One region of the Streptomyces sp. NPDC052721 genome, then DNA from elsewhere that is predicted to be linked to it. Evidence: riboswitches for the same ligand, from Rfam matches in the RefSeq annotation. Region 1 holds a riboswitch; the other holds the start of a gene.
What was found. A riboswitch is a leader RNA that binds a small molecule or an ion and turns the genes downstream of it on or off. The one in region 1 is predicted to bind S-adenosylmethionine.
Positions count from the first base shown of each region.

Region 2: another riboswitch for S-adenosylmethionine. It lies ahead of AB0L21_RS33610 (amino acid ABC transporter permease); the one in region 1 lies ahead of thrC (threonine synthase).

Region 1 covers NZ_JBFATL010000014.1:49,178-53,687, forward strand. Annotated here, with positions in the region: gene AB0L21_RS16060 (ubiquitin-like small modifier protein 1) at 408-683, opposite strand; gene thrC (threonine synthase) at 832-2,115, opposite strand; SAM riboswitch class I at 2,133-2,273, opposite strand; gene AB0L21_RS16070 (glucosyl-3-phosphoglycerate synthase) at 2,405-3,349, shown strand; gene AB0L21_RS16075 (trehalose-6-phosphate synthase) at 3,424-4,510, shown strand, end outside.
Region 2 covers NZ_JBFATL010000049.1:21,222-25,731, forward strand. Annotated here, with positions in the region: gene AB0L21_RS33595 (FAD-binding oxidoreductase) at 1-543, opposite strand, end outside; gene AB0L21_RS33600 (putative leader peptide) at 685-807, shown strand; gene AB0L21_RS33605 (glutathione S-transferase C-terminal domain-containing protein) at 890-1,777, shown strand; SAM riboswitch class IV at 1,855-1,965, shown strand; gene AB0L21_RS33610 (amino acid ABC transporter permease) at 2,318-3,301, shown strand; gene AB0L21_RS33615 (amino acid ABC transporter ATP-binding protein) at 3,298-4,089, shown strand; gene AB0L21_RS33620 (ABC transporter substrate-binding protein) at 4,272-4,510, shown strand, end outside.

The DNA of each region.
Region 1 (4,510 bases):
TCGCGGACCCGGGTCAGACCTCACCCCCCAACTGGTCGGGGGCGTGCGCCGGAACGCGTCGACCGCGGCTGAATGTATCTGTCCAACTGCCGTCTGCAACAGGTCAATCGGACGAGAATTCTGGACGCGAGCGGTCCGGAATCTGGTGAGAATTCACCCGACTTCAGGGCAAGTCGGGCCCCATAAAAGCCACAAAAGCCACAGACAACCCGCACACTTTGGCTACTTCTTGTCGGGCGGGCGGCATGAAATCCAGGGCCCGCGACCCGGAGGCCGCGGCCGTGTTCCCCAACTCTACCGCGCTCAATCACACAGAATTGCCCCCTCCGCTTCTCTCACGGAGGGGGCAATCGGAAAACAGTCGGTAACCGACGTTACCCACGGTAATGAGCGCGCGGATCCGCGGCTCAGCCGCCGGCGACCGCCGGGATGATCGAGACGCCGGCCCCGTCGGGGGTCGCCGTGTCCAGCCCCTGCTCGAAGCGGACGTCGTCGTCGTTGACGTACACGTTGACGAACCGGCGCAGCTTGCCCTGGTCGTCCAGCACGCGCGCGGCGATGCCCGTGTGGTTCTTCTCCAGGTCGGCGATGACCTCGCCGAGCGTGGCGCCCTCGGCGGCGACCTCGGCCTGCCCGCCGGTGTAGGTGCGCAGGATGGTGGGGATGCGAACGGTCACGCTCATGCGGTGAGACCTCCGGTCGGGTTCACGGGTGGGGCGGGGCGGCGCCCCAGGGGCTCGGGGCCGTGCTGCGGGTGCGGCTGCCGCCGCGTGGGCGCGAGCGGCCCTCGCCGGCCCGCGCGTCGTGTCCGGCCTCCCGGCGCAGCGCCCGTCATGCGAGGCCGGCCTCTCGGAAGGAGTCCAGGGACGGGCGGATGGTGGCGGTGAGGCCGGTCCCGGCCACCGCGTCCAGGGTCTTCAGGCCGTCGCCGGTGTTGAGGACGACCGTGGTCTTCGCCGGGTCCAGCACGCCCGCCTTCAGCAGCTTGCGGGTGACGCCGACGGTCACGCCGCCCGCCGTCTCCGCGAAAATGCCCTCCGTCCGCGCGAGCAGCTTGATCGCGTCCACGACCTCCTCGTCCGTCACGTCCTCCACGGCACCGCCGGTGCGGCGCGCGATGTCCAGGACGTACGGCCCGTCGGCCGGGTTGCCGATGGCCAGGGACTTGGCGATGGTGTTCGGCTTCTGGGGCCGTACGACGTCGTGGCCGGCCTTGAAGGCGGTGGAGACCGGGGAGCAGCCCTCGGCCTGGGCGCCGAAGATCTTGTACGGCTTGTCCTCGACCAGCCCCAGCTTGATCAGCTCCTGGAGCCCCTTGTCGATCTTCGTGAGCTGGGACCCGGAGGCGATCGGCACGACGATCTGGTCCGGGAGCCGCCAGCCGAGCTGCTCGCAGATCTCGTACGCCAGGGTCTTGGAGCCCTCGGCGTAGTACGGCCGCAGATTGACGTTGACGAAGCCCCAGCCCTCGCCGGCCGGGTCGCCGATCAGCTCGGAGCAGAAGCGGTTCACGTCGTCGTAGTTGCCCTCGATGCCGACGAGTTCACCGCCGTACACCGCGGCCATGACGACCTTGCCCTGCTCCAGGTCGTGCGGGATGAACACGCAGGAGCGGAAGCCGGCGCGGGCGGCGGCGGCGCCGACGGCGCCGGCCAGGTTGCCGGTGGAGGAGCAGGACAGGGTGGTGAAGCCGAAGGCGCGGGCGGCCTCCAGGGCCTGGGCCACGACCCGGTCCTTGAAGGAGTGGGTCGGGTTGCCGGAGTCGTCCTTCACGTACAGACCGCCGGTCACGCCCAGTTCGCGGGCCAGGTTGCCGGCCTTGACGAGCTTGGTCCAGCCGGGGTTGAGGTTCGGCTTGTCGGCGACGTCCGCCGGGACCGGCAGCAGGGGCGCGTAACGCCAGATGTTCGCGGGGCCCGCCTCGATGCGGCGGCGCAGGTCCTCGGTGTCGTAGGCGGAGAAGTCGTAGGCGATCTCCAGCGGGCCGAAGCACTCCTCGCAGGCGAAGACCGGGCCGAGCGGCACCCGGTGACCGCACTCGCGACAGCTCAGGGCAGCGGCGGGGCCGAGGTCGACCGTGGATTCGCTGGTGGTGACAACTGTCTGCACAGCCATGGAGGCGAGGCCCTTTCTCCTCATCTTCCTCACGACGCATCTCGCCGTGAGACGGAATTGGCACCTTCCCTGGCCGTGAGCCTCGCGTGAACGAGTCCGGATCAGGGGGGTTGCCGGGGCTTCATCGGGCCGTGTCCCTCTGCCCCTCTGGATGAGCGGTATGCGGTTGTAGAACGCACATGACCCCCGACATGCGATGGTCACCGGCGTTGTTCAAGACTGTAACCGACGGCCGGGACAGTTGAGATAGTCGTCCGAACCGCGAGACAAGAGTGAGGAGCCACAGACTGTGCTGGAAGAAGTCGAGCGCTGGCTGACCACCCGGTCCTGGTCCGTGGCCGATCGCCCGCTGCACCAGATCATCGCCGCCAAGCAGCGCACGGGCCAGACCATCAGCGTCGTCCTGCCCGCGCTCAACGAGGAGGAGACCGTCGGCGACATCGTCGCGGTCATCCGGCACGACCTCGTGGAGCAGGTCCCGCTCGTCGACGAGATCGTGGTCGTCGACTCCGGCTCCACCGACCGCACCTCCCAGGTCGCCGCGCGCGCGGGCGCCCGGGTCGTCCACCGCGACACCGTCCTGCCGCGCATCCCGGCCGTCCCCGGCAAGGGCGAGGTGCTGTGGCGGTCGCTGCTGGTGACCAGCGGGGACATCGTCTGCTTCATCGACGCGGACCTGAAGGAGTTCTCCTCCGACTTCGTCTCCGGGATCGTCGGCCCGCTGCTCACCGACCCGGACGTCGACCTGGTCAAAGCGATGTACGACCGCCCGCTCGGCGGCGGTGCCGGGCAGGGCGGCCGGGTCACCGAACTCATGGCCCGCCCGCTGCTGAACATGCACTGGCCGCAGCTGGCCGGGTTCGTGCAGCCACTGGGCGGCGAGTACGCGGCCCGCCGCACGCTGCTGGAACAGCTGCCGTTCCCCGTCGGCTACGGCGTGGAGCTGGGCATGCTGGTGGACGCGCTGCACCTGGTGGGCCTGGACGCGCTGGCCCAGGTCGACGTGGGCGTGCGCAAGCACCGGCACCAGGACGGGCAGGCGCTCGGCCGGATGGCCGCCGCGATCTACCGCACCGCCCAGCTCCGGCTGGCCCGCGGCCATCTGGTCCGGCCCTCGCTGACCCAGTTCGAGCGGGGCGAGGACGGGTTCGAACCGCGCACCTACTCGGTGGACACCGAGGAGCGGCCGCCCATGGTGGAGATCACCGAGTACGCCGAACGGAAGGTGGCGTGAACGGGCCGTATACGGTCGGCTCACCGGGCGGGCCGTACGTTTGAGCGGTTCGGGGCCGGGCTAGGTTGAGGCGTATGGCTTCCACGCTCGATGCTGCGGAAAAGGCTCAGGTGCTGGTCGCGTCGAACCGCGGCCCGGTCTCCTATCACGTGGGCGAGGACGGCTCGCTGCACGCCCGACGGGGCGGCGGCGGGCTGGTCTCGGGACTGTCCGCCATCGGGTCGGACGCGGGCTCGGTGTGGGTGTGCGCCGCGCTCGGCGACGGCGACCGGGCGGCCGTCCGGCGCGCGGACGGCGGACTGCTGCCGGCCGAGGAGACCGGCGGGCAGCGGGTGCGGATGCTCGACATCGACGCGACCGTGCACGCCGAGGCGTACAACGGCATCGCCAACTCGGTGCTCTGGTTCGTCCACCACATGCTGTACCAGACCCCGCTGGAGCCGGTCTTCGACGCCGGCTTCCGGCGGCAGTGGGCGTCGTACGAGGCCTACAACCGGGCGTTCGCCGAGGCGCTGGCCGAGGAGGCGGCCGAGGGCGCGGCCGTGCTGATCCAGGACTACCACCTGGCGCTCGCCCCCCGCATGCTCCGCCGGCTCCGGCCCGACCTGCGCATCGGGCACTTCTCGCACACCCCGTGGGCGCCGCCGGACTACTTCCGCCTCCTGCCCGACGACATCGCGGCCGAACTGCTCAGCGGCATCCTGGGCGCGGACCGGGCGGCGTTCCTCACCCGGCGGTGGGCGGACGCGTTCACGGACTGCTGCCACGCGGTGCTCGGGCCCGGCATCCCCTCCGGCACCCGGATCGGGGTGCACGGGCTGGGCGCGGACGCGGACTTCCTGCGCAAGCGGGCGCACGAGCCGGACGTGGCCGAGCGGATGGCGGCGCTGCGGGCGGAGATCGGAGAGGGCCGGAAGACGATCGTCCGGGTGGACCGGACCGAGCTGTCCAAGAACATCGTGCGCGGGCTGCTGGCGTACGAGCAGCTGCTGGAGGACCACCCGGAGTGGCGGGAGAAGGTCGTCCACGTGGCGTTCGCCTACCCGTCCCGGCAGGACCTCGCCGTGTACCGCGAGTACACCGCGCAGGTGCGGCGGGTCGCGGACGAGATCAACGAGCGGTACGGCACGGCCGGCTGGACCCCGGTCGTGCTGCACGTGA
Region 2 (4,510 bases), on a different contig from region 1:
TCCCCGCGCCGTGCGCAGCACCCCGGTCACCGTACGGCCGGTGTGCACGGCGGCTCCGGAGGCGCGGACCAGGTGTGCGGCGGCCAGCGCGGGCATGACCTGGGCGTCCTGCGGGTAGTGCACCGCACCGGCCATGCCGGGTGCCATGTGCGGTTCCAGCTCGGCCAGTTGCTCCGCGTCGACCGGTACGGCGGTGACGCCGGCCCTCCGCTGGTCCGCGGCGAAGTCGCGCAGCGCGGCCAGGGTGCCGGGCGTCGGGGCGACCACGAGGCCGCCCTTGGCCTCGTACTCGATCGCGGTGCCCAGCTCCCGCGCCAGCCCGGCCCACAACCGGGCCGACAGCAGCGCGAGTTCGAGTTCCGGGCCCGGCTCCTTGTCGGAGACGAGCAGGTTGCCCTCGCCGGCGCCGGTGGTGCCGCCGGCCACCGGGCCCCGGTCCACCAGCCGCACGTCGAGTCCGGCGCGCGCGGCGTACAGAGCACAGGCCGCGCCCGTCATTCCGGCCCCGACGACCACGACATCGCAGGTCAGTCGCTTCGCCACGCCAGTACTATGTCACATGTTTCTCTCCCTGAGGAGTCCCCGGCGCCGGCCTCCGATCCCCAGGCGTGGACGCCCCCTTGACGTCGTACGGAGCCCGATCGACACTCCAGGGAGGGAATCCTAGTGAACAGGTAGGGAATCATGGCGCGCCGCGAAACGGGCACCGGCCGAACCGGCCGGACGCCGTTGCGCGCACCCCTGCTCACCTCCCGTCGCCACATCGACCTGCAGCGCGTCTGCAGCGCGATCAGCCGCCACCGCTGAGCCGGGCCGTCCCCTCGCCCCCACCGACCGGTCACGCCCGCGCCGGCACGCCCCTCCGCACACCCACCACCCGGGGAGACGCATGTCCATCACTCCGCTCGCCGCCATCCCGTCCACCCGCGGTACCGCTCCCGTCTTCCGGGGCCGGATCGGCGGGGACGAGCGCAGCGGCCACTACGCCGTGCCGCACCGCTACCGGCTCCATCTGTCGACCGCCTGCCCCGACGGGCTGCGCCTCGCCGTCGGCCACAGCCTGCTCGGCCTGGATGCCCGCTGTCCCGTCACCCTCCTGCCCGCCGTCCCGGACTGTCCCGGCGGCGGCCACGCGGCGCTGCGCCCGCTCTACGAGGCGAGCGCCCACCACTACACCGGCCCGGCGCTCGCGCCCGTGCTCAGCGACGACTGGTCCGGACGCATCGTCAGCACCCACACCCCCGACATCCTGCGCGACCTGGACCGGTTCCGGCCGGGCGGCCACGCCCGCCTGTACCCCTCCGGCCTGGAGTCCGTGATCGAGGCCGTCGAGCGGATGTGCGCCGAGGGCATCGAGGAGGCCGCGCAGCGCGCCGGACGCGCCGGTGCCGCCCCCGCCGAACGGGCCGCCGCCCTCGACGTGCTGCTGGACACCCTCGGCCGGCTGGAGCGGCGGCTGAACGGCGAGGAGTACCTGGCCGACGACCGGCTCACCGCGGCCGACATCGAACTGTGGGTCACCCTGGTGCAGCTCGACACCGTCCACCGCTGCCACCTGGACGCCTCCGCCGTGCACCGCATCGCCGGCCACCGCGCCCTGTGGGCCTACGCCCGCCGCCTGGCCGCCCACCCAGCCTTCGGCCGCCACCTCGACCTCGACGGCATCGCCCGCCGCCACCACGGCCGCTGCCAAGGCCTTGAGGCCGCCGGAGCCGCTGTCCAGATCCTGGACTGGGCAGGCCACGCCGCCGAGACCCCGGACACTTCGCGCAGGTGAGAGAGGTTCGCCGATGTCCACTGGGCGGACGGCCGTTGACATCCGAACGGGCAACTGCCTTACTTACGGCTCAGAACGGTCATGAGCGTCAGCGCCAAGCCCTGGCTCGCTGACCGGCAACCCTCGCATCGCGGTGGGGTGCCCCAGGTGACGACCGGACCGGATGACGTTTTCGGTAAGCGCGAGGCCCCACGGGGCCGGAACAGTGACAGGTGACGCCATGTACGCAGCTCCCAGGACGGCCGCGAGCCGCCCCCAGGGCTGCGTACCGTCGTACGCCGGTCTCCTCGTCGCCGACCGCGCCGTCGATCTGCTCCGCGTGAACAGCGCACTGTGTACCGCACCGGGCTCTGCCCGCTGTCAGGGCTGACGTCTCCTCCCAGCCCCCGCGTTCCCGCCGCACACCGCTTGTCCGGTGTGCCGTTGTCCGCCCAGCCCCCGGTTCCGCGCCTGTCCGTGCGCCGCCTCGTGCCGCAGTGCCGTCGTGGCCCACCTCGCTTCCGCGCGGCCCCGGGGTGACCGACTCCGCCGGAGCCCACCATGAGTGAACCCCCAGGCGCCGCCGTCTCCCTGGCCGAGGCGCCCGCCGCCGTCGACACACCGTCAAACCCACTGCCAGCCCAGCGAGTTCAGCCGCTGCGCCGCCCCGGCCGGTGGATCGTCACCGCCGCCGTCCTCGTGCTCGTCGCGCAGATCCTGCACGGACTGGTCACGAACCCCTTCTACCAGTGGGACCGCTTCCGTTACTGGTTCCTGCGCCCCACCGTTCTCGACGGCCTCCTCGTCACCCTCGAAGTCACCGCGCTCAGCGCTGTCCTGGGGCTCCTCGGCGGCATCCTGCTGGCCCTCGCCCGGCTCTCCGGAAGCCCGGTGCTGCGGGCCGTCAGCTGGACCTACACCTGGCTGTTCCGCTCCGTACCGCTCATCGTCGTACTGATCTTCCTGTACAACTTCAGCGCCCTGTACAAGACGTTGAGCCTCGGCGTGCCCTTCGGACCCGCCTTCGTCACCTTCGACGAGTCCCGGCTGGCCACCGACATGACGATCGCCGTCATCGGCCTCAGCCTCAACGAGGCGGCGTACGCGGCCGAGGTGGTCCGCGGCGGCATCCTCTCCGTCGACCAGGGACAGCACGAGGCCGCCGCCGCGCTCGGCCTGCCCAAGGGCTACCAGTTCCGCAGGATCGTCTTCCCGCAGGCCCTCAGGTCCATCACCCCGAACTACGTCAACCAGCTCATCGGCCTCATCAAGAGCACCTCCCTGGTCTTCTACGTGTCGCTCCTCGACCTGTTCGGCACGGTGCAGTCGATGGGCAGCACCTACCCCGGTGACGTCGTGCCGCTGCTGATGGTCGCCACCGTCTGGTACCTGATCCTCACCAGCGCCGTGTCCGTCGTCCAGTTCCACGTCGAGCGGTACCACGCCCGGGGCGCCACCCGCACCCTGCCGCCGACCCCCCTGCAGAAGGCCCGGGCCGGCCTCGCCGGCCTGCGGGCCCGGCTGAGCCGGGAGGCCGCCGTATGACCACCGCGCACACCCTTCCGAAGACCGCCCCCGCCGCGCTCGAAGTGCACGGCGTCCACAAGTGGTACGGCTCCCACCGCGTCCTCGACGGCATCGACCTGACCGTGCGCCCCGGGGAGGTCACGGTGATCCTCGGGCCGTCCGGCTCCGGCAAGTCCACGCTGCTCAGGGTGATCAACCACCTGGAGAAGCCCGAGATCGGCCACGTCAGCGTGGGCGGCGAGCTGATCGGGGTGAAGCGGCACGGGGACCGGCTCAAGGAACTCAGCGAGCGCGCCATCCTCGCCCAGCGCAGCCGGATCGGCTTCGTCTTCCAGAACTTCAACCTCTTCCCGCACCTGACCGTCCTGGAGAACGTCGCCACGGCCCCCGCCGCCACCGGCAGGCTGAGCAGGGCGGCGGCGCAGGAACTCGCCTGGGAACTCCTCGACCGCGTCGGTCTCGGCGACAAGACCGGCGCCTACCCGCGGCAGTTGTCCGGCGGACAGCAGCAGCGCGTCGCCATCGCCCGCGCCCTCGCCCTGCGGCCCGGCATCATCCTCTTCGACGAGCCGACCTCGGCGCTCGACCCCGAACTCGTCGGCGAGGTGCTGGCCGTCATCAAGGACCTGGCGACCAGCGGCACCACCCTCGTCATCGTCACCCACGAGATCGGCTTCGCCCGCGAGGTCGCCGACCGGGTCGTCTTCATCGACGGCGGCCGGATCGTCGAACAGGGCCCGCCCGGCGAGGTGCTGGACCGGCCCCGACACGCACGGACCCGGGAATTCCTCGGCAAGGTGCTCTGACCGGGCCGCCCCGGCAGGGTGCACCGACCGCGCCGTCCCCACAAGGTGCTCCGACCCTGCCCGTCCCGGCGAGGTGCTCCGGCCTGCCGCCCGGGCCCTCCCCGACCACCACCCCCCACGGCACCCCGCTCACCAGCCTCATCGCTCACCACCCTCACCAGCGAGACAAGGACAGCCACGCCATGCCTACCCATCTCTCCCGACGCGCCCTGATCCGCGGCATCACCACGGCGACCGCCGTCGCCACCCTCGCCACCGGGCTCGCCGCCTGCGGAGGCGACAGCGAGGCCGTCACCAAGACCGACGCCACCGGCACGGTGACCGTGGGGCGGCTGTCCAACGGAGCCGCCGAGGAGACCGCGCTGAAGGTCTCCGAAGTGAAGTCCATCAGCGCCGAACTGCCCGCCTCCGTCCGCAGGAG